Regions from separate parts of the Ruegeria alba genome, predicted to be linked through region 1. Evidence: riboswitches for the same ligand, from Rfam matches in the RefSeq annotation. Region 1 holds a riboswitch; the other holds the start of a gene.

The links. A riboswitch is a leader RNA that binds a small molecule or an ion and turns the genes downstream of it on or off. The one in region 1 is predicted to bind cobalamin.
Region 2: another riboswitch for cobalamin. It lies ahead of MB818_RS17295 (hypothetical protein); the one in region 1 lies ahead of MB818_RS06365 (DUF1636 family protein).

What each region holds. Positions count from the first base shown of each region.
Region 1 covers NZ_JAKOEM010000003.1:149,339-160,658, reverse strand. Annotated here, with positions in the region: gene MB818_RS06390 (precorrin-2 C(20)-methyltransferase) at 1-630, opposite strand, end outside; gene MB818_RS06385 (precorrin-8X methylmutase) at 627-1,256, opposite strand; gene MB818_RS06380 (ferredoxin-like domain-containing protein) at 1,256-2,383, opposite strand; gene cobN (cobaltochelatase subunit CobN) at 2,380-5,673, opposite strand; gene cobW (cobalamin biosynthesis protein CobW) at 5,683-6,738, opposite strand; gene MB818_RS06365 (DUF1636 family protein) at 6,742-7,116, opposite strand; cobalamin riboswitch at 7,208-7,424, opposite strand; gene MB818_RS06360 (LysR substrate-binding domain-containing protein) at 7,497-8,381, opposite strand; gene MB818_RS06355 (NAD(P)-dependent oxidoreductase) at 8,601-9,563, shown strand; gene MB818_RS06350 (DUF427 domain-containing protein) at 9,628-9,972, opposite strand; gene MB818_RS06345 (aminopeptidase P family protein) at 10,063-11,320, opposite strand, start outside.
Region 2 covers NZ_JAKOEM010000019.1:24,854-36,173, reverse strand. Annotated here, with positions in the region: gene MB818_RS17325 (5'-nucleotidase C-terminal domain-containing protein) at 1-1,120, shown strand, start outside; RNA gene ffs (signal recognition particle sRNA small type) at 1,160-1,258, shown strand; gene rsgA (ribosome small subunit-dependent GTPase A) at 1,434-2,465, shown strand; gene MB818_RS17310 (alpha/beta hydrolase family protein) at 2,489-3,349, opposite strand; gene MB818_RS17305 (TetR/AcrR family transcriptional regulator) at 3,433-3,990, shown strand; gene ypfJ (KPN_02809 family neutral zinc metallopeptidase) at 3,987-4,838, opposite strand; cobalamin riboswitch at 4,944-5,156, shown strand; gene MB818_RS17295 (hypothetical protein) at 5,242-5,640, shown strand; gene MB818_RS17290 (protein-tyrosine phosphatase family protein) at 5,645-6,142, opposite strand; gene MB818_RS17285 (sulfatase-like hydrolase/transferase) at 6,496-8,154, shown strand; gene pheS (phenylalanine--tRNA ligase subunit alpha) at 8,340-9,413, opposite strand; gene MB818_RS17275 (AraC family transcriptional regulator) at 9,519-10,286, opposite strand; gene MB818_RS17270 (pyridoxamine 5'-phosphate oxidase family protein) at 10,358-10,960, shown strand; gene MB818_RS17265 (flavin monoamine oxidase family protein) at 11,079-11,320, shown strand, end outside.

The sequences.
Region 1 (11,320 bases):
CTGGGCGTATTCGACGATCCAGGCGCGTTCGAACAGACCGGAGGTCTTGAGCGCGCGCACCACCTTGTCGAGGTTGCGGCCCAGCTTCATCACCACCAGCGCGTCGGTTTCGGCCATGCGGGCGGCCAGCACATCCTCGGGCAGGGTACCGGGCAGCACGGTCAACACATCGTCGCCCCAGGTGATCGGGGTGCCGGTTGCGGTCCAGGCGCCGGACATGCCGGTGATGGCGGGGATCACCTCGACCGGGACCAGATCGCGCAGGCGCGTATAAAGATGCATGAACGAGCCGTAGAAGAACGGGTCACCCTCACACAGGACAACCACATCCTCGCCCGCGTCCGCCAGCGCGCGCAGATGGGCGGCGGCACCCTCGTAGAACTCGGACAGCAGCTGGTTATAGCGGGGGTCGGTGACCGGGATCTCGGTCGTCACCGGGTATTCCATCGGAAACTCGACAGCGGCCTCGGGGACCATGCCGTTGACGATCTTGCGGGCCTGACCGCTGCGGCCGGGCTTGCGGAAATAGGCCACGTGGCGGGCGCCGCGCAGCAGGCGGTCGGCCTTGACGCTCATCAGGTCGGGGTCGCCGGGGCCCAGGCCCAGACCGTATATGGTGCCCGCGCTCATTCGGCGCGGCTCGCGATGGCGTTGATCGCCGCAACGGTGATGGCGCTGCCGCCCAGTCGGCCCTTGACGATGCAGCAGGGCACCGGCTGGGCCTCCCACAGGGCGTCTTTCGACTCGACCGCGCCGACAAAACCCACCGGGCAGCCGATGATCGCGGCGGGGCGGGGGCAGTCGGGGTCCTCGAGCATGTTCAACAGGTGAAAGAGGGCGGTGGGCGCATTGCCGATCGCCACCACGGCGCCCGCCAGGTGAGGACGCCACAGTTCCAGCGCGGCGGCCGAGCGGGTATTGCCCATCTCGGTGGCCAGCGGGCGCACGCGCTCGTCATGCAGGGTACAGATCACCTCGTTATCGGCCGGCAGGCGAAACCGGGTCACGCCCTCGCTGACCATGCGCGCATCGCAGAGGATCGGCGCGCCCGCCTCCAGAGCATCCCGCGCGGCGCTGACGAAGCCGGGCGAGAAATGCACGAACTCCTCCAGCCCGACCATGCCGGCGGCATGGATCATCCGTACCGCGACCTGTTCCTCGTCCGCGTCAAAGCGGGCGAGATCGGCCTCGGCCCGGATGGTGGCAAAGGACTGTTTGTAGATCGCCGCTCCATCGGTTTCGTATTCATAGGGCATCAGGTCAGGTCCATCGTCTTCAGTGTTTCGGGTGTCAGGCCGCGTTGGCAGGGCTCATCCCCCGCGCGGCCCTGTTTTACAAGGTCAAATTGCCCGCCATTCCCGACAAGCGTGATATCGGCGCGTCCCATCCGGGCGCAGCCCTTGGCGCAGCCCGAGACATGCAGGCTGCCGCTCACGCGCCCGGCCAGGGCGCGGGCCAGATCGCGGGTCTCGGCCTGGGCCTGCGGGCAATAGGGCGCACCGGGGCAGGCGTCTGTAGTTAGAAGAGGGTCGCCGGTGCGGGTGACGAAATCGGCGGCGGGGATGGCCCGAGCGCCTTCCAGCAGGATCAGCCGCCAGGGGGTGACGCGCAAAGCGACCGCGCCGCTGTCGCGCAAGAGCGCAGCCAGCGATTGCGCGGGCAACTGACCAAAGGCCGCACCATAAAGCGGGCCAAGTGTGGTGTCACCGGGCGCAAGCGGTTCACCAACCGGCCCCGTTTGCGTGCCCTGCCAGATCGCCGGCAAGCGTTCGGCCCGCACCAGCCGCGCCATGCGGCGGGTGTCGGGGGTAAACCGGTCAGCAAACCAGCGCGCCAGTTCGATCAGGCGATCAATCGCCTCGCCCTCGGTCACTTCGCGCCCCGTGGCCATGCCATCGGCGCGCAGGATCAGGCCATTTCCGCCGGTTTCCAGCCGGATATCCGCCGAGTCCCCGCTCAGCAGGCGGCCCGCCCCGGTGTCGATGGCAAAGCCGAATTTCGCCGGCAGCGCGGGGAGTTCGCCCAATCGCGCCGTCAACTCGCATCCCAGCCGGTCGGTCATGTCGCCGTCGCGGTAAAGCGGAGAGAACAGGATGTTGCGCCGTACCTCGATCCCCGGTTCACCGTCCAACAGGTCAAGCGCCGCCAGTTCCGCCAAGAGCGGCTGATGATCCGCCTCACCCACCCCGCGCAGTTGCAGGTTGGCGCGGTTGGTCAGGTCGATGGTGCCATTGCCGAACCGGTCTGCCAGCACGCAAAGACCCAGCGCCTGCGCCACGCTCAGCCGGGCGAGGCGCGGGCGCACCCGCACCACCAGCCCGTCGCCCGACATCATCGGGCGATGCGCGCCGGGGCACCAGCCCTGTACGATGGGTGCGGTCATGCCAGCCCCTCCAGATCGGCCCGGATCGAGTTGCGCCTGGTCTGCCACAGACCCGCCTCGTAGAGCGCGCGGAACCGGTCCAGCATGGCCTGATAGGCCTGCGGATTGGCCTCTTGCAGGAAGGCCGCGACCTGCGCGTCTCCCAAAGTGGCATCGTGGTAGAGGTCAAAGAGATGCGGCGCCACGCTGTCGGCCAGATGCGCGAACGAGGCCATGTGGTCGAGCGTCGCCGCGATCTCGGCGGCGCCCCGGAACCCGTGCCGCATCATGCCCGCGATCCAGCCGGGATGGGCGGCGCGGGCGCGCACCACGCGGGCGATTTCCTCGGGCAGGGTCCGGGCGCGCGGGGTGTCGGGGTTGGTGTTGTCGAGGTGATAAAGTTGCGCGGTGCCCCCTGTCACCCGTTTGGCGGCGGCAAAGCCTGCCTCATGCGTGGCATAGTCGGCGGCCAGGAGAAGGTCGGTCTCGGCCAGGTCCTGCAAATGCACGAACCCGTCGGCCTTGGCGACGCGGTCGCGGATGCCCTCGGCATCGCGGGCGATGTTCTCGCCCTCGAGCGCAAAGGAACTGGCCGCCAGCCAGGCCTCTCCCGCCTGTTGGCGGGCCTCGTCCGTATAGGTCTCGGGCAGGTGGCCCATGCCCAGCCCATAGCTGCCCGGCGCCGGGCCATAGACGCGGGCGGCGGGCGCGTGTCCGGCATAGGGGTTCCAGTCGGGCGCCTCGTCACGCGCGCAAAGCGCGCGCACCGCCTGACCGAAGAGCGCCGAAAGGGTCGGAAACACGTCGCGGAACAGGCCCGAAACGCGCAGGGTCACGTCGAGCCGGGGCCGGTCCAGGTCGGTGATCGGCAGCACCTCGATCCCCGAAACCCGCTCGGACCCCTGATCCCACACCGGTTTTACACCGAGCAGATGCAGCGCCATAGCGAATTCCTCGCCCGCCGTGCGCATGGTGGCCGAGCCCCAGAGATCGACGATCAGCCCCTTGGGGTAATCGCCTTCTTCCTGCAAATGCCGCCGCACCAGTTCCTCGGCCAGCTTCACGCCCTGCGCATAGGCCGCGCGGGTGGGGACCGACCGTGGATCGGTGGTATAAAGGTTGCGCCCCGTGGGCAGCACATCGGTCCGCCCCCGATAAGGCGACCCCGACGGCCCCGCCGCGATCCGCTTGCCCGCCAGCGCGTCGATCAGCGCGCGCGCCTCGCCCTGCGCCGAAGGAGCGGGATCGAACGGGCCGCTGACCTCGGGCAGGCGGCCATAGACATGCAGCCCGTCGCCATACTGGCTTTCCTTCACGTCGCAGACAAAGCGGTCGATGCGGGTGATCGCCTCGGCGGTCGAGGTGGCGCGATCAAGGCCCAGATCGTCTTCCAGCCCCAGCGCCTGCGCCTCGGCCCGGATATCTCCCTGCAAGCGGTCGCGGCGCTTGGGGTCCAGCCCGTCGGCATTGGAAAACTCGTCCAGCAGTGCTTCGAGTTGCACCATCCGGTCCGGCGTGCCGCTGCTGCGCAGGGCTGGGGGGATATGGCCCAGCGTCACCGCGCCGATGCGGCGCTTGGCCTGTGCGGCCTCGCCCGGATCGTTGACGATAAAGGGATAGATCACCGGCAGATCGCCGATCAGCACCTCGGGCCAGCAGGCCCCCGACAGCGCCACCGCCTTGCCCGGCAGCCATTCCAGCGTGCCATGGGCGCCGATATGGATCAGCGCATCGGTCCCCAGCGCCTGCCGCAGCCAGAGATAGAAGGCGACATAGCCGTGGCGCGGAGTGCGGGAGAGGTCGTGATAATCGTCATCGCGCGCCTCGGGCGTGCCCCGTTCCGGTTGCAGGGCGACCAGCGCCTTGCCACGCCGGATGGCGCGAAACTGCAAATTACCTTGCGAAAATGCCGGATCACTTTCGGGCTCACCCCAGACGTCTTGCAGATTTTGGCGCAATTGTGGCGGAAAGCTGGCCAAAGCTTTGCGGTATTCCGCGATTGGCCACGAAATCGACACATTTTGCAGGTCTTCCGCAATCGGTTGCCCTGATGCGACGCCGTACCCTTCATCCTGCAAATCACTCAGGATCGCCTCGGCCGAGGCCAGCGCGTCCAGACCCACCGCATGGGCCATCTGCCAGTCCTTGCCGGGATAGGTGGACAGAACCAGCGCCAGCACCCGCTCGGCAGCGGGTTTGGCCGCCAGCCGCAGCCAGCCCGACACCCGGTTCACCACCGCCTCGATCCGGTCGGGTTCTGGGCGGTGCGCGAAACGGGAATACTCCAACTCCGGGTCGCGTTTGCCCGGCTCCTTGAACGAGATCAGGCCTGCGTCGATGCGCCCGTCGACCTCGGGCAGGACCACATGCATGGCCAGATCTGCAGGCGACAGACCACGCTCGGCCTCGGCCCAGGCCTTGCGGCGCGAGGTGGCCAGCGCCACCTGGAACACCGGTACACCGGCGGCATCAAGCGGCGAGGCGCCATTGGCGCCCTTGCCGGAGAAAGAGGTGGCATTGACGATGGCCGCCGGGGCCAGCCCCTGCATCTGCCCGGCAATCCAGTCGGCAGCGGCGGGCGCCTTCAGTGAGGGCGCGAACATGCCCATCGCCTGAAACCCACGCGCGCGAAAGGCGCGGATCAGCGCCGCGACCGAGGCCGTGTCGGCCGAAGTCAGGTAGGCGCGGTAAAAGGTCACCAGAATGCGCGGGGCGTCGCCCTCGAACACGGTCTCGGGGGCGATCACGCCGCGCTCGGGGCACCAGAACCCGCATTCGGGTAGTATCTTTGACCCGACCACTGGCCCGGCATAAAGCCCGGTCGCCAGAGCCATCTGTGCCAGTGCCGCCTGCGCCGCCACCTCGCCGCCGGTATCGCACAGATGTTGCAGCCTCCGCAGGGTGGACACTGGCAGGGTGGAAAAGGCGTCAAGGCGCGTATCCTCGCGCCCGTCCGCCGGCAACACCGCCAGCGCCAGCCCCTTTTCCTGCGCCAGCGCCAGCACCTGTTGCAGCCCATAGGCCCAATAGGGCACCCCGCCGATCAGCCGGATCAGAATGCCCTTGGCCCCTGACAAGGTATTTTCCACATAGGTATCGACCGACAGAGGATGCTTGAGTGCCGTCAGGTTGGCCAGTCGTAGGGTGGGCATTCTGCCCACCGTCCCGCCGCCGCGATGCCAGCCCGCCGCAAAAGCCCCCAGGTCGCTGTCCGAGAACGACAAAACCACCAGATCCGCCGGGCTCTGGCCCAGGTCGGTCGGGGTCTCGGTCTCTTCCAGCCCGTGGCTTTCGCGGAAAACGACATGCATGGCGTGTGCTTACTCCGCAGGCTCGGAAACGCCGGTCAGGATGGCACGGATCGCGATCGGGTCGATGTCGTGATGCTCGGCGATCACCACCATGCGCGAGCGGCGCTCCTCTCCGGGTTGCCACGGACGGTCATACTGGTGGCGCACCCGCGCGCCCACCGCCTGCACCAGCAGGCGCATGGGCTTGCCCGCAACGGCGGCATAGCCCTTGACGCGCAGGATGTTCAACTCGTTGGCCAACCGTTCGATCCGCGCGACCAGCTCCGCCGGGTCGGCCTGTTCGGGCAGTTCCACCACGATGCTTTCGAAATCGTCATGCTCGTGATCGTCATGGCCGTCGTGATGGCTGGGGCGGGCGTCCATGTCGTCCTCGGCGGCGGCGCCAAGGCCCAGGATCACCCGCACATCCACCGCGCCCTCGGCCACCTCGACCACCGGCAGCGGGCGGGGGGCCTCGGCCGCGATCACTTCGCGCGCGCGGGCCACGCCGTCGGGGCCGGCCAGATCGGGCTTGGTCAGCAGGATGATGTCGGCGCAAGAAATCTGATCCTCGAACACCTCGGACAGGGGCGTTTCATGGTCGATCGAGTCGTCTGCCAGCCGCTGGGCATCCACCGCCGCGACATTGGGCGCGAAGCGGCCTGCCGCCACCGCCTCGGCATCGGCCAGCGCGATGACGCCATCCACGGTGATCTTGGACCGGATATCGGGCCAGTCGAACGCCTTCAAGAGCGGTTTCGGCAGCGCCAGGCCCGAGGTCTCGATCAGGATGTGATCGGGGCGCGGCTCCAGCGCCATCAGCGCCTCGATGGTAGGAATGAAATCATCGGCCACGGTGCAGCAGATGCAGCCATTGGCCAGTTCCATGATGTTTTCCGCCGGGCATTCCGGGATGGCGCAGCTTTTCAGGATCTCGCCATCGACGCCAACATCGCCAAACTCGTTGACCACCACGGCCAGCCGCTTGCCCTGCGGGTTCTGCATCAGGTGGCGGATCAGCGTGGTCTTGCCCGAGCCGAGAAAGCCGGTGATCACGGTAACGGGGAGTTTTTCAAGGGTGCTCATGGCTCAGGCTCCGATCGGGGGGATGCGCGCGGCGCAGTTCTTGCGGAAATGGACGGGACGCTCGCGCCAGGGCACCAGCCCGTCGGCGGTGGCGTGATACTTGGTGACGCCCTCGACGATGGTGGCCACGTCGTCGGCCTCGTTGAGGTTCTCATAAACAAAGGTCCAGCGCGCCGGGCCGCCGCGCAACACGATGGAACAGCCCTGATCGCAATTGGACAGGCATTCGACCGGCCTCACGGTGACCCCTTCGGGCAGTTCGGCCGCGCTCAGCGCGCGGTGCAGCAGGGCGCCGGGGCGCTGGGCATCGTCCTCGACCGGCAAACCGCGGCGGCAGGTGGTGCAGACCAGCAGTTCGACTGGTGCAGCTTCGGTCATGTCTCTCATCCCCCCTCGTCTGGTGCGGGGGACGGGGCTTGCGCGGGCCACGCTCTCGGACATGGACCCGACACCGGAACACCCCGTCCGGTCTTGTCTTCGGGTGCTGGCAGGTCTCCCGGCTTGCGGATGTCAGGGTCTTGCCCTGTCGGGCGTCCCGCCTTCCCGGCCAATCGGCCAGTGGCTTGGGCACCCTCTCCGGTCACGGTCGCGGGGGCGGCTGCGCTTGACGTCCGGCCTTGGGGCCGATCCGCTGGCGCATTCCCTTTTCATCCGGTTTCCCGGACACCAACAGGGCGGACATGCGGCATGGGCAGGGGCCTTGTCAAGCGCGCTTGGCGGTGCGCCTGAGGGGGCAGGGGAAAAGCGACCTCTGACGTTCAGCCAGCGGCATCCGCCGCCAGCCGCGTACGCAGCCAGTCGAGATAGAGCTGTGCCGGGGCCCCGGGCGCGGCGGCGCGTTCAGGCCGAACCAAGTAATGCGCCTGCGAAAAGGGAATCGGCGGTCCCGCCAGCCGAAGCGGAGCCCCCTGGGCGATGGCGCCCTGGGCAAAGCGGGTCAGCACGATGGCCAGCCCGGCACCCGCCATCACCAGTTGCAGCGCCGCGACGGTGGTATCGACTGAATAAAGGCTGCCGCCGGTCGGAGCGGGCAGGCCCTGCGCCGCGAACCAGCGCGGCCAGTTGTCCTCGTAACCCAGGATGTGGATCAACTGGTGCGCCTGTAACGCCGCGAGGGGCTGCTCCGGCGCCCCGGCCCGGACCACCGGCACGATGGTCTCATCGCAGAGCTTCTCGGTCACCAGCCCTGCCCAGTCGCCGCGCCCCAGCCGGATATCCACATCCACGCCGCCCGCCGCCGGACCGTCATCCCAGATGTTCGAAACCAGCCGGACCGGGATGCCGGGATGATCGGTGGCAAAATCAGGCAGGGTGGCGGCCAGCCAGTAGGTCGCCGAGGAGATCGGCGCACGGATGCGCAGGATGCCGCGCCTGGCCGGGCCGAACAGGCTGGAGGTCGACAACGCCACATCCGCCAGCGCCTGCCGCACCGACAGCGCATAGCTGCGCCCCAGCTCGGTCAGGCCCAGCCGCCGGGCGGCGCGCGTGAAGAGCGGCTCGCCCAGTTCCGCCTCGAGCGAACGGATATGCAGGGATACGGCGGTCTGGGTCAGCCCCAATTCGCGCGCGGCCTCGGTGAAGTTCAGATGGCGCGCGGCGGCCTCGAACGTCCGCAGCCAGACCGGGTTGGGCAGGCGGGCCATCTCAGCGTGGCTCGGGACCGAGGATCGGGGCGGGGCCCAGAAAATTCAAATTTTCTGGGACAAAATTTCCGGGGAAATTTTGTCGGCTGCGCTGGTTCGACATCCATCACCAAAAAATTCATGGCATCTTTCGATTTTTTATTCGTTTCTCTTGGCTAAATCCAGCTTTCATACTGCGCGCGAACCATGACCCCGGCAGGACCGGCAAGGGAGGACGCAATGAAAGTAGGCTTTATCGGACTGGGCAATGTGGGTGGCAAGCTCTCGGGCTCGCTCCTGCGCAATGGCATCGACCTGACGGTGCACGATCTCAACCCCGATCTTGTCGCGGGTTTCGTCTCGCGCGGCGCCAAGGCGGCTGAAGGGCCGGCGCAGATGATGCGCGATTGCGACGCGGTGATCACCTGTCTGCCGTCGCCCGCCGCCAGTGCCGCGGTGATGGAGGAGATGTTGCCCGAGGTCGGACCCGGCAAGATCTGGATGGAAATGTCCACCACCGACGAGGCCGAGGTCAAACGGCTGGGTGAACAGGTGATCGCGCGCGGCGGGGCCGCGGTCGACTGCCCGGTCTCGGGGGGCTGTCACCGGGCCGATACCGGCAATATCTCGATTTTCGCGGGCTGCGACCGGGCCACGTTCGAGCGCATCCTGCCCTTTCTGACCGTCATGGGCCGTCGCATCCTGCATACCGGACCGCTGGGCAGCGCCTCGGTCCTGAAGGTGATGACCAACTATCTGGCCACCGCAAACCTGCTGACCTGCTGCGAGGCGCTGGTGACGATGAAGGCCGCCGGCATGGATCTGAACACCACCTACGAGGCGATCAAGATCAGCTCGGGCACCTCCTTCGTGCACGAGACGGAAAGCCAGGTGATCCTGAACGGCAGTCGCGACATCAACTTCACCATGGACCTGGTGAAAAAGGATATCGGCCTGTTTCAGTCGATTGCCGACCGCACCGGCGTACCGCTGGAAATCTCGCCGCTGATGATCAGCATCTTCGAGGACGGGATCGCCCGCTATGGCATGCGGGCCCAGTCCGACGACATCATCCGCCGCCTGGAAGAGGCGACCGGCCTCGACATCACCGCGCCGGGCTTTCCGCCCGAGATGGTGGACGACGAACCCGAAGAGCCGGGGTACGAGGTGGTTCCGCAGGGGCTTGTGCGCGCGGCAGGCTAAGGGGCACGTCCCAAAAGGCACGACGCCGTGCAGGAGCAAGGTCCTGCACGGCGTTTCTTTTCGTTCAGATCTGTTCCACCTTGACGCTGTCGCTCAGCACAAAGGCCAGATGGCCCTTGATCCGCTCCATCGCGGGCAGCGGGTCCTCATAGCTCCAGACCGCGTCCTTGGTCACCGAAGACCGGTTGACGATCGAGTAATAGCTGGCATCGCCCTTGTGCGGGCAATGGGTGGTTTTGTCGCTGCGGTCCAGGAAGGCCATGGCGATATCGGCGCGCGGGAAATAGATCACCGGCGGCAGATCGCCCTCGCTCAGTTCCAGCGCGTTGCTGCTTTCGCCCAGGATGGCGCCGCCCGACCGGACGCTCCATTTGCCCGGCGCCTTGCGGATGGTGATGTGATCGCTCATGTTCCGTTTCCTTCCCCGTATCTCGTATCTCGTATCTCGTATTTTTCGGTCCGGCGGCGAGTGTTGCCCCGCCGGTGTAACAGCCGCGTGTCAAAGCGGCGCGGTTGCGGCATCCAACCACATCCGCGTCTCGGCGCCCAGACGTGGACCGATCTTTGCCGCGACGTCGGCATGATAGGCGTTCAGCCAGTCGCGTTCCTCAACCGTCAGCATCTCCGCGACGATCAGCCGCCGATCAATCGGGACATAGGTCAGGGTGCGCCAATTCAGCATGGCGCGCTCTGCGTCGCCACCGGGCAGGGGGGCGGCCTCTTGCACCACCACCAGGTTCTCGATGCGGATGCCGAATGCGCCCTCGCGATAATATCCCGGCTCGTTCGACAGGATCATGCCCGGTTCCAGCGGCACGTGGCTGACCCGTGCCAGCCGCTGCGGCCCCTCATGCACGCTCAGATACGCACCGACGCCATGCCCGACCCCGTGGTTGAAATCCTGTCCCGCCAGCCACAGAGGCAGCCGCGCCACGCATTCGATATCGCGCCCCGCCAGCCCCACGGGCCAGCGCAGCATGGACATGGCGATCATGCCTTTCAGCACCCGCGTGAAACAGGTTTTCTCCTCGTCCCCCACGGTGCCGATGGCGATGGTGCGGGTGATGTCGGTGGTCCCGTCCAGATACTGGCCGCCGCTGTCCAGCACCAGAAGATGCCCGTCCTCGAGACGGCTGTCGGTCTCCTCGGTCACCCGGTAATGCATGATCGCACCATTGGGCCCGGTGCCCGCGATGGTCTCAAAGCTGATATCCTGGAGCGCGTTGTCACGGCGGCGGCAGGCCTCCAGCTGGCTGACCACCTGCGTTTCAGTCAGGCTGCCGGGCTCTTGCGCATCGAGCCAGGCCAGCAGGTCCACCATCGCGGCCCCGTCGCGCAGATGTGCCTCGGCGGCGCCTGCGATCTCGGCGGCGTTTTTGCGGGCCTTGGGCAGGGCGCAGGGATCCCCCCCCTTGGCCAGCCGGTGTCCCAGCCGATCTGCGACAATCTGCGGTACCGTGCTCAGGTCAACCCGCACCGGACCTGCCAGTGCCTCTACCGCATCAAGAAACGCATCCGGCTCGTACTGCGTCACCATCGGCCCCAGATGCTCCTCCAGACCGGTCAGCTTGGCCGCTGCCATGAACAGGTCGACCCGCCCGTCGTCATGCAGGATGGCAAAGCCATGTGCCACCGGGTTGCGTGGAATATCGGCGCCGCGAATGTTCAACAGCCACATGATCGAATCCGGCAGGGTGATCACAGCCGCCTTCTGGCCGGCGCTGCGCAGGTCCTCGGCCAGCCGCGCCGCCTTGTCG
Region 2 (11,320 bases), on a different contig from region 1:
ACATACGCATCTGCGGCTTCCGTCGCATGGCCCCAGCTCTTGTCCCGACAGGCGCGTATCCGAAGCGCTGATACGTGGCACGCCGGTTGTTATGCCGGGACACCACGGTTCCCATCTGGGGATCATCGACCTGGAACTGCAACAAGGCACAGATGGTCGCTGGCGCGTCGACCAGGCAAACGCTAGCCTGCGCCCGACCGACGACTGCGAGGATGCGGTACTGACCCACCTGCTTGCGGCGGATCATGCCGCCACGCGCGCCGCCGCTAATCAGCCTGCCGGACTTGCGCAAGAGCCGATGCACAGCTATTTTACCTTTGTCGCTCCGGATCGTGGGCTGGCCAAGGTTGCCGCCGCTCAGGCCGCCGCATTGCGCCCGTTTCTTGAAAGCACGGCTCTTGCCGAACTGCCTGTGCTTTCTTCGGTCTCACCACTCAAGGCAGGAGGTCGCGCCGGGCCGGACCACTATACCGACGTTCCCGCTGGACCATTGTCGATGCGCCATGTGGCCGACCTGCACATGTTTCCCAACGAGTTGCGGGCGCTGGTTCTAACCGGCGCCGAACTGCGCGAATGGCTGGAAATGGCCGCCGGCGTGTTCCTGACCCCGGCACCAGCCGGGGCCTGTGACATGTTGCTGGATACTTCCGTGCCCGGACATAATTTCGACAGCCTTTACGGGTTGACCTATGAGATCAATCCGAGCGCGCCAGCGCGCTACGATACCGGCGGTCACCTGATCGCGGAGGAGAACCGGCGGATCGGTTCCCTGCACCACAACGGAGCGCCGGTTAATGACCGACAAAAATTCGTGGTTGTACTCAACAACTACCGCACCAACGGCGGCGGCCATTTCCTGATGTTGAAGCGGGGTCAGCCCATTCCACTGCCAAGCCTGCGCATACAGAGCGCCCTGCATGACTACCTCTCCGGACGGCTGCCTGACGACCCACTGGAGCAGGCGCCGCATCCCTGGAGGTTGGCGCCCATGCCTGGGCAGAGCGCGATCCTTCGCACCGGACCGCGGGCCCGCGACCACCTCGACGAGCTTGCCGGGCGTGACGTCACCGATCTCGGTCTGGATGACGAGGGGTTTCTCTGCCTGCGCCTCGGGCTTTGAGATCTTGTCATCCCGGCCCGACCTGCCTATATCGGGTCGCGAGAGGTTGGCGCGGGCGAGCGCCTCGCCAACCTGGTCAGGTCCGGAAGGAAGCAGCCACAACGAGTCCCGCTTGGGTCGATGTCCAGCCTCTCACTTGCACCGCCGCGCTTGCGGCTCCCGGAACCCTGTAGACTGCGGAGGGATGTATGATTGTAGCAAAGACCCTTCGGGCAGCGCGGTTCTGACGACTCACACCCCTGCCTGAACCCGTTCCGGCCGGATGCGCGTGCGCCATCCGCCCGTCTTGCGTTCTTTCGCAACAGGCAGACCGATGTCTCTTACACTCCCGGACCTTGGATGGTCCTCTTTCTTTGCCGCGCAGGCCGCGGCCCATTCCGGCTGTACGCCCTATCGCCTGACAGCCATTCACCGCAGCACCCTGACCGGATTGTCGCCCGAGGGCGAATGTACCCTGATGACCCCACCCGACCAGTCGACCGGCACCTTTGCCGTGGGCGATTGGGTCCTGGCCGATCCCGAGCACCGCATCCGGCATCTGCTCGACCGGCGCAGCCTGTTGAAACGGCGCGCGGCGGGTACCGGGGCCGAGGCGCAGCTGATCGCGGCCAATGTCGACGTTCTGTTCATCACCAGTTCCTGCAACGCCGATTTCAACCTGCCCCGATTGGAGCGCTATCTGGCGCTGGCCCATCAGGCCGGGTGTTATCCCGTTGTAGTGCTGACCAAGGCCGACACCTGTACCGACCCCCGCGCCTATGTCGCGCGGGCCGAGGCGCTGGCGCCGTTTCTGACGGTGCTGGCGGTCAACGCTCTTGATCCTGCCGATCTGGATCAGATCCTCTCATGGTGCCCATCCGGCCAGACCGGGGCGCTGGTGGGCTCATCAGGCGTTGGCAAGACCACGTTGATGAATGCTCTCACCGGTACGCAGGAGGCCACGGCCGGCATCCGCGAGGATGATGCCAAGGGCCGTCACACCACCACCGCCCGCGCCCTGCGGCGGATGGTCAACGGCGGCTGGCTGGTCGATACACCGGGCATGCGGGCCCTGCGCCTGCTGGATGCGGGCGACGGGATCGACGAGGTGTTTCAGGACCTTTCGGACCTTGCCACCGGCTGTCGTTTCTCGGATTGCGGACATGACAGCGAACCGGGCTGCGCCATCCAGGCCGCGATTGCGGCGGGAACGCTGGAGCCTGCCCGCCTCGACCGCTGGCGCAAGTTGCGGCGCGAGGATGCGCGCAACTCGGAAAGCGTGGCCGAAGCACGCTCGCGCGACAAGGCGTTTGGCAAGATGGTTCGCGCGGTGATGCGCGACAAGGAGGGCCGGAACAAGGGCTGACCAGCCTCGGGATCGCCCCCGCGTCAGGGGGCGATCAGCCGGGGCCAGAGTGCGACATTGCGCCGGGCAAAGGCGCCCAGATGGCCGATTTCGCTTACCCCGTGCTCCTTTGGCCGCAACAGGTGCCGCCGGGCACTGGCGCCATAGAGATCGGCCAGACGCCAGACACACTCGGGCGGGATCGTATCGTCATCCGCGCAGGCAAAGAGATCGACCTGCGCGTTCGAGCGGCCCCAATCGGGTTTCGGCAGGCGGGTGCCTGTCTCGGACAGATAGGCGCCGGGTGTTGTGCACCAGCGCCGCCATTCCCAATAGACGCCGGGCGGCAGGTCGGTGCCAAAGCCAATCGCGCGGCCCGGCAGATAGCCCAAGGTCTTGACCAGCAGGGGCGCATGGCCGAACCAGAACAGCCGTGCCAGCGCCTGATAGGGCCAGGGGTGGTCCGAGTGATGCACCAGCCCGGAACAGACGCAGATCATGCGCGCGATGGGCTCGATGCCCGGTTGCAGCGGCCCCAGCATGCCGCCCAGCGAATGGCCGATCACCCAGAGCGGCAGGCCGGGAAACCGGCGCTGCATCTCGGCATAGGCGGCGGGCATGTCAATGAGCGCCCAGTCGGACATGGTGGCGGTCGAGGCCGCAAGCGGCCCCCGCAACGAATGCCCGAAATCGCGATAATCATAGGTCAGGCAGGCCATGCCCTGCTCGGCCGCCAGCCATGTGGCGAAATGCTGGTAATAGTCGCGCGGCACCCCGGTGGCGCTGTTGATCACCACCGCAACCCGGGGCGTGCCCGCCGGGAGATAGAGCCGCGCCGAAAGCTGCGCCGACCCGGCGGGGAAATGAAAATCCTCGACCCTGACAGATGACTGCATATCCAGCATTGCGACCTCCAGATTCCCTAGACCGATTGGTCTATTCCTCATGTCTGGACCAATCGGTCTAGAGCTGTCAATATCCCCGGCACATGACCCAACGTCCGCTTCCGACCAAAGATCGCTTGATCCGCACCGCCGCCCAGCTGTTCCAGCGCCGGGGGTATCACGGTGTTGGATTGTCCGAGCTGCTGGCCGAGGCAGAGGCGCCCAAGGGCTCGCTCTATCACCACTTTCCCAATGGGAAATCCGACCTGGCGCTGGCCTCGGCCACCTGGGCCTCGGACCAGATGCTGCGGCTGATCGCGGCCTCGTTCGAACCAGCCGAGAGCTTTCATGCCGGGATGGAGGCTCTGTGCGGCAAGGTCGCGAAACTATTCGACAAATCGGGCCAGTGGGATGGCTGCCCGATCTCGTCGACCCTGTTCGAAGGGCCGGACAACGCCGCGTTTCGCGCCCATGCCCGCCACCTGTTCGAAGGCTGGATCACCGAGGGCGCGCATCACGCCAGGCGCTTTGGGCTGGCCGATCCGCAAAAGACCGCCGAGACCATGTTCATCCTGCTGCAAGGCGGCTGGATGCTGGCCCGTGCCCGGCAGTCCTCGGACGTGCTGCGCCGTCTGCCCGAGATGCTGCCGCGCGCGGATTAGAGCCGGTTGGTGCTGAACGTGTCGCAGCTTGCGACCCGGCCACTATCAAAGCCGCGTTCGAACCAGGCCGCCCGCTGCGCCGAAGTGCCGTGGGTGAATGTATGCGGTTGCGGCACCCGGCCCGCCTGCCGTTGCAGCCGGTCGTCGCCGATCATCCGAGCGGCGTTCAACGCCTCTTCCAGATCACCGCGTTCCATCAGACCCCGGACCGAGCGCGCCCAGACCCCGGACAGGCAATCGGCCTGCAATTCCAGCCGCACAGTCAGGGCGTTGGCCTCGACCTGCGAGGATTGCCGGCGCGCCTGATCCACCTGGCCCAGAATGCCCAGCTGATTCTGCACGTGATGGGCCACCTCGTGTGCGATCACATAGGCGGCGGCAAAATCGCCACCCGCCTGCAAGCGCCGCGCCAGCGTGGCAAAGAAATCTGTGTCCAGATAGGCCTTCTGGTCGGCCGGGCAGTAGAAGGGCCCGGTCGCGCCCGAGGCGCCGCCGCAGGCGCTGGATGTCACCTGAGAGAACAGCACCAGCGTCGGCGGGATGTAGTCGCGGCCAAGCTGGTCGCGGAACACCGTGCCCCAGACATCCTCGGTTGTGGCCAATACGCGCGAGACGAATTCGCCCGCCTGCCGCTCTTCGGCGGTCAGTTCCTTGGGTGTGCTCTGGCTCGGGCCCGGCTGTTCGGTCAGGAACGGGGTGACGTCGATGCCGGTAAAGGCGCTGATCACCAACAGCAGCAGCACCCCGCCGATACCCAGCCCACGCCCGCCGATGGCTATGCCACCGCGGCCGCGCTGCGCGCGGCGATCCTCGACATTCTTGCTGCCGCGCACCCCTCTCAACCGCATAACGGCACCCTTTTTCAGCCTGACTACTCGATACCCATACTAGCATCCCGCCACATGGGGAAAAATCCGGCAGAAACACCCGGCTTGACTTCGGCCCGCATCACCCGCTACCGCTGAGGCGATGGTTCCCGGTGGCACATGCGCCGGGATGAAAAGGGAACACGGTGCGGCCCTCTGGCGACAGGGGACCAATGCCGAGACTGCCCCCGCAACTGTAAGCGGTGAGCGATGCCGAAATGCCACTGGCCCTCCGGGCCGGGAAGGCCGGCAAAGCCCGGACCCGCAAGTCAGGAGACCTGCCATCGCAACCGTAACTCGAACCCGGGCGGGGTGTCCGGACGGGATGCCTAGGCCCTGATCGGCCGGTCCCCGACACCCTGTTCCGCCGCGCGGAGGGCGCAGGATGATCTGGACTACAAGAACGCATGAATTTGCCGCAACGCTCTGTCGCCGAACCGGCAGGCCCTGCCCGGCGTTGTCGGCATTGGCCGAGAACCTCGCCCGCGCGCTGCGGCAGGCTGAACCGATGACCGATGCAGGTTTCGCGATCGAGGGGCATTGCGAGATGCCCCCGTGTGGAGCAGGTTGCATGGCCCGCTACGCCGCCTCGCACAGCCGGATCCGCGTGTTCTGCGGCGTCGACGAAGACACCGCCCTGTCGCATCTGAATCGCTTTGCCGATGCGCTGATGACACCCGACGGAGCGGGATTTGCCGCCGGGCTGGGCCCGGTACCATGCGCCATGGCCGAGGCCCGCCCCCGCTGCGTCCACTCTGCTGCGACAGCGCAAGCAACGGCCTGAAGGATCAGTCCCGGATAGCACGGCCTGCCAGCGCCCAGTCCATCTGGGCGTCGGTTTCCACCGCACAGGAGCGGACCGACCGCAAATGCGCCAGCGCCGCCTTCGGCTCTTCGCCCGTCTCGATCATCAGGCGCAACGCCGCCATGCCCGACCGGCCACAGCCGCCCTTGCAATGGATCAATACGCGCCCGCCGCCGCGCAGCGCATGCCGGGCCGATTTGCTGATCGCCTTCCAACTGATCTCGGCATCACGGCCAGGCACTCCGAAATCATCGACCGGCAGATGAGCCCAGCGGCAGGCGCGACTCTGGATATCAGCACCAAAATTGCGTGCACCGTGCTGCAACATCTCGACCTCGGTCGTCATCGAGATCACCAGCCCGGGCGCCCAGGACCCGATCAGATCAATATCACTTGAATAGTTGCCAGACAGGCCCGGCAACTGGCAGATCGCCAGCGAGCCTCCCCCAACTTGCAGCGCATAGATCACCAATTGCGCCATCCGCAAAATTCCCTCTCCGATCGAGCCCACATCCAAGGCCGCAACACCTTGCCCAGCCGCAACATGACTCCGAAAGAAGCTTTGTCGCAAGTCACGATGCTGGTGAGTGCGCAAGGATTCGGGGCACAAAAGGGCAACCCGGCAACAGTGAATCCTACGCTTTAGGCCGTTCAGACCCCGCCTGAAGGGCAGCTAAGTTAAAGCTTACCGACAGGCGAGCCAAACCCTTGGCCAGAAATGCACGGAAGGGCCCGGTGCCATGTTTCCTACTTGGTCCCAACCCGGCTAGAGTGCGGGTAGTCTAGACCGGAACTGCAGGCTTTCCGACAGATATGTAAAAGGTATGCGCGCCCATGAATATCCTGTTCATCATGTTTGATCAGCTGCGCTGGGATTACCTCAGCTGTTACGGCCACAAGACCCTGAACACGCCCAATATCGACCAGTTGGCGACACAAGGGGTGCGCTTCGACCGTGCCTATATCCAGTCGCCGATCTGCGGTTCGTCCCGGATGAGCACCTATACCGGGCGCTATGTGCATTCGCACGGAGCCAGCTGGAACGGCATACCGCTCAAGGTGGGCGAGATGACCATGGGCGACCACCTGCGTGCGGCCGGGATGGGCTGCTGGCTGGTGGGCAAGACCCACATGCGCGCGGACGAGGAAGGCATGGCACGGCTGGGGCTTGAGCCGGATTCGCTGATCGGGGCGCGGGTGGCGGAATGCGGGTTCGACGTCTTCGAGCGCGACGATGGCATGCTGCCCGAGGGACCGGATGGCTATTACGACCCCGATGGCGCCAGGGAATACAACAAGTACCTGCGCGCCAAGGGCTATGAGAGCGACAACCCCTGGCACGACTTTGCCAATTCCGGGCTGGATGCCGAGGGCAATGTGCAATCGGGCTGGTTCCTCAAGAACGCGACCCGCCCCGCCAATATCGCCGAAGAGGACAGCGAGACCCCCTATCTGACCACCCGCGCGATGGAATTCATCGAACACCAGACCGGTCCGTGGTGCTGTCACCTGAGCTATATCAAGCCGCACTGGCCCTATATCGTGCCCGAACCCTATGCCAGCATGTATGGCCCCGAACATGTGCAGGACGTGGTGCGCAGCGACAGCGAACGGCAAAACGCCCACCCGCTGTTCAAGGCCTTCATGGACACCAAGGTGGGTGAGGCGTTTTCCCGGCAAGAGGTGCGCGATGCGGTGATCCCCGCCTATATGGGGCTGATCAAACAGGCCGACGACCAGATGGGGCGGCTCTTCACATGGCTCGAGGAGACCGGGCGCATGCAGGACACGATGATTGTCCTGACCTCGGATCATGGCGATTTCCTGGGCGATCACTGGATGGGGGAAAAGACTTTCTTTCACGATGCCGCGACGCGGGTTCCGCTGATCGTCTACGATCCGCGCCCCGAGGCCGACGCGACCCGGGGCAGCGTCTGTGACGCATTGGTCGAAAGCATCGATCTGGCGCCGACATTCGTCGAGGCAGCGGGCGGCAAACCGGCGATGCATATCCTCGAAGGGGAAAGCCTGATCCCGATCCTGCACGGCGCGCGCGACCACACGCTCCGCGATCACGTGATCTGCGAATACGATTTCTCGGCCTCGCCGATTGCGCATCTGAACGACATCTCGGTGCGGCAGGCAGTGATGTTCATGGTGGCGGACAAGGACTGGAAGCTGATCCATTTCGAGGCCGACCCGCGCCCGATGCTGTTCGATCTGAGGAACGACCCGCAGGAACTGGTCGATCTGGGCGGCGACCCGGCCCATGCCGATGTGATAGCCGGGATGTATGACAAGCTGTTCCGCTGGACCCGCCGCCAGTCGCAACGCACCACCCGCAGCGAGGAACAGCTGATCGCCATGCGCACCAAATCCCGCAAACGCGGGATCGTGTTGGGCATCTATGACGAGAACGAAACGCCGCTGGAGCTGACCGTGAAATATCGCGGCCGCAAGGCGCGGCCGTACAAGGACTATCTGAAGGGGTAAGAGCCGCGCAAGCGCCAGACCGCGGGATGGCGATCCTTGGGTTGAGCGGGGCAGTTAATGCCAGCCAAGTCCGGATAACCGTCGAAGGGCGTGCTGGCGGTCCAATATCGCCAGCCCGTGCGGGCGGTCTGGCGATTGCGCGGCAGCCTTAGGCCTTGATTCCGCGCTGGCGCAGGATGACCCCTTTACCTGCTCAACCCCCCATGCAGGTTCGGCATGTCCAGCGCCGTAAACCCGTAGTGGCGTAGCCAGCGCAGGTCGGAATCGAAGAAGGCGCGCAGATCGGGGATGCCGTATTTCAGCATTGCCAGACGGTCGATACCGATGCCGAATGCAAAGCCCTGATAGACATCCGGGTCGATGCCGCCGGCGGCGATCACCTTGGGATGCACCATGCCGGACCCCAAAATCTCCAGCCAGTCGTCACCTTCGCCGATCTTCAGCTGGCCGCCTTCCCAGGAACAGCGGATATCGACCTCGGCCGAGGGTTCGGTGAAGGGGAAATGCGAGGCGCGGAACCGCAGTTCGACATCGTCCACCTCGAAGAACGCCTTGACGAATTCCTCAAGCGTCCATTTCAGGTTCGCCATCGAGATATCGCGGTCCAGCGCCAGGCCTTCGACCTGGTGGAACATCGGCGTGTGGGTCTGGTCGTAATCTGCGCGATAGACACCGCCCGGACAGATCACGCGCAGGGGCGCGCCCATTTTCTCCATCGAGCGGATCTGCACCGGCGAGGTATGGGTACGCAGCACATGCGGCGGGCGATTGTCGCCCTCGGCGCGGTGCATGTAGAACGTGTCCATCTCGGCCCGTGCGGGGTGGTGGCCGGGGATGTTGAGCGCGTCGAAATTGTACCAGTCGGTGTCGATGCGCGGCCCTTCGGCAACAGAGAAGCCCATTTCAGCAAAGATCGCGGTCAGTTCCTCGCGGGCCTGGCTGATCGGGTGCAGCGTGCCCTGGCGGCGGTTGCGCGCGGGCAGTGTCACGTCCAGCCATTCGCTGCGCAGACGCTCGTCAAGCGCGGCATCGGCCAGCGCCGCCTTCTTGGCAGCCAACGCAGAGTTGATCTCGTCTTTCAGCGCGTTCAGTGCCGGGCCCGCGGTCTGGCGTTCCTCGGGCGTCATCTTGCCCAGTTCACGCATTTTCAGCGCCACCTCGCCCTTCTTGCCCACGGCGGCAAGGCGGATCGCTTCGATCGCGGCCTCGTCGGCGGCCTCTGCGATCTGGCCCAGATATTTGGCTTTAAGATCGTCCATGACGGTCCCCTGAATTTGGTCCAGAACCTGCTATCGGCCAATGGGCGCGATTGCAAGACGGGCTGGGTGGTTTGACCCGGCTGTTTCCCGGATGCCGCGCCTGTCTCAGGTCATGCGCCGCATCATCGCCGCCATGGTATAGGCATTGGCATAGCCCAGATCGCGGGCGACCCGGGCGGCGGGCCTGCCCTGGGCCAGCCCTCGCAGCGCCGCCTGACAGCGCAGCCGTTGCGCCCACTTGCCGAAACTCACGCCGGTTTCCATCTGGAAATGTCGGCTGAAGGTGCGGCGGCTCATCCCCGCCTCGGTGGCCCAGCCGTCCAGGTCGCGCGGGCTGGCGGGTGTGGCGATCAGCGCGTCGCAGACCCGGCGCAAACGCGGATCGACGGGGTAAGGCAGTGCCAGGGGCGAGACCGGGGCGGCCAGCAGTTCGATCAGGATAAGCTGGCTCAGATGCAGGGCGCGGGGCGGCATCGGCCAGGGATTGTCCATCTCGCAGAGTGCCGCGATCAGCTGCGCCAGCAGCGGCGACACCGTGACCAGCCGGCATCGGGCCAGCGCATCCGCTCCGGGCAGGCCTGCGCGGACATAGAGCGATTGCAGGCGCACAGCGCCGATCATGCGGATCTCGTGCGGCTGCTCTGCCGGGACGATCAACCCATATCCGGGCGGGATGGCATAGGACATGGCCTCCGTCTCGGCCATCATCAGGCCCGAGACCGCATAGATCAGCTGATGCCGGGGATGCCGATGCCGGACCGAGACATAGCCGTCGCGATAGTCGCGCGCATAGCCGACCACATCATGTGGCAGGGACTGCACACGATCCGCCGAGGAGCCCGGCAATTGGAACTGATCGTCAATTTGGCCCATTTGCTAAATCTTTGGCCACATTCCTCTAAAAGGACAAGCTAGGACAGGGGCAATCTGGAAAGGATCTGCCGATGCGCCCCATAACCGACATGACCGAGCTTGAAACCCTTTACGACGCGGCGGTGCCCGCTTCGCTGACCAAGGTGCGTACAAGGCTGAGCCCGCTCTACCGTCAATGGATCGAGGCCGCACGGTTCTGCGTGCTGTCGACGGTGGGGCCTGAGGGCACCGATGCCAGCCCGCGCGGTGATGACGGCCCGGTGGTGCGCATTGTCGACGATGCCACCCTGTGGCTGCCCGACTGGCGCGGCAACAACCGGATCGACTCCTTGCGCAATATCGTGCGCGACAACCGGGTGAGCCTGATGTTCATGGTGCCCGGCTGTCAGAACGTGGTGCGGGTGAACGGTACCGCCTTTCTGACCCCTGACGCTCAGGCCCGCGCCAGTTTCGAGCGCAAGGGGCGCCAGCCCGCAACGGTCATCGTGATCCAGGTGGGCGAGATGTATTTCCAATGCGCCAAGGCGCTGATGCGCTCGGGCCTCTGGACGCGGGGCGACGAAAGCGGGCTGGTCCCCACGGCGGGACAGTTCCTGCGTGAACAGGACGACGGCTTCGCCGCCGAGGACTATGACGCGGGCTATGCCGAATACGCCAAGTCGCGGATGTGGTGAGCGACTGCGCAGACCAAGAGTTGGAGGGGAGCAAAGACACGCGTCCCAAATGATGCTAGCATCGACCGAGGGCCGGATCTGCCCGTGTCTGTGAATGTGACAAATGGGCAGCCTCTCCATGACGACCGCATCGACCAGACGTCAGGTTCTCGCAGCCATCGGAGGATTGGGGGCGCTCGGCCTTGGGGCACGGGGTGTGCTCGGTCAACCGCAGGGTCGCATTCTGGTTGTCGGCGCCGGGCTGGCGGGCTTGTCGGCGGCCCGCGTCCTGCGCGATGCCGGGCGGAACGTCACTGTTGTCGAGGCGCGATCGCGCATCGGCGGTCGCATTCACACCTCTCGCGTCTGGCCGGATTTGCC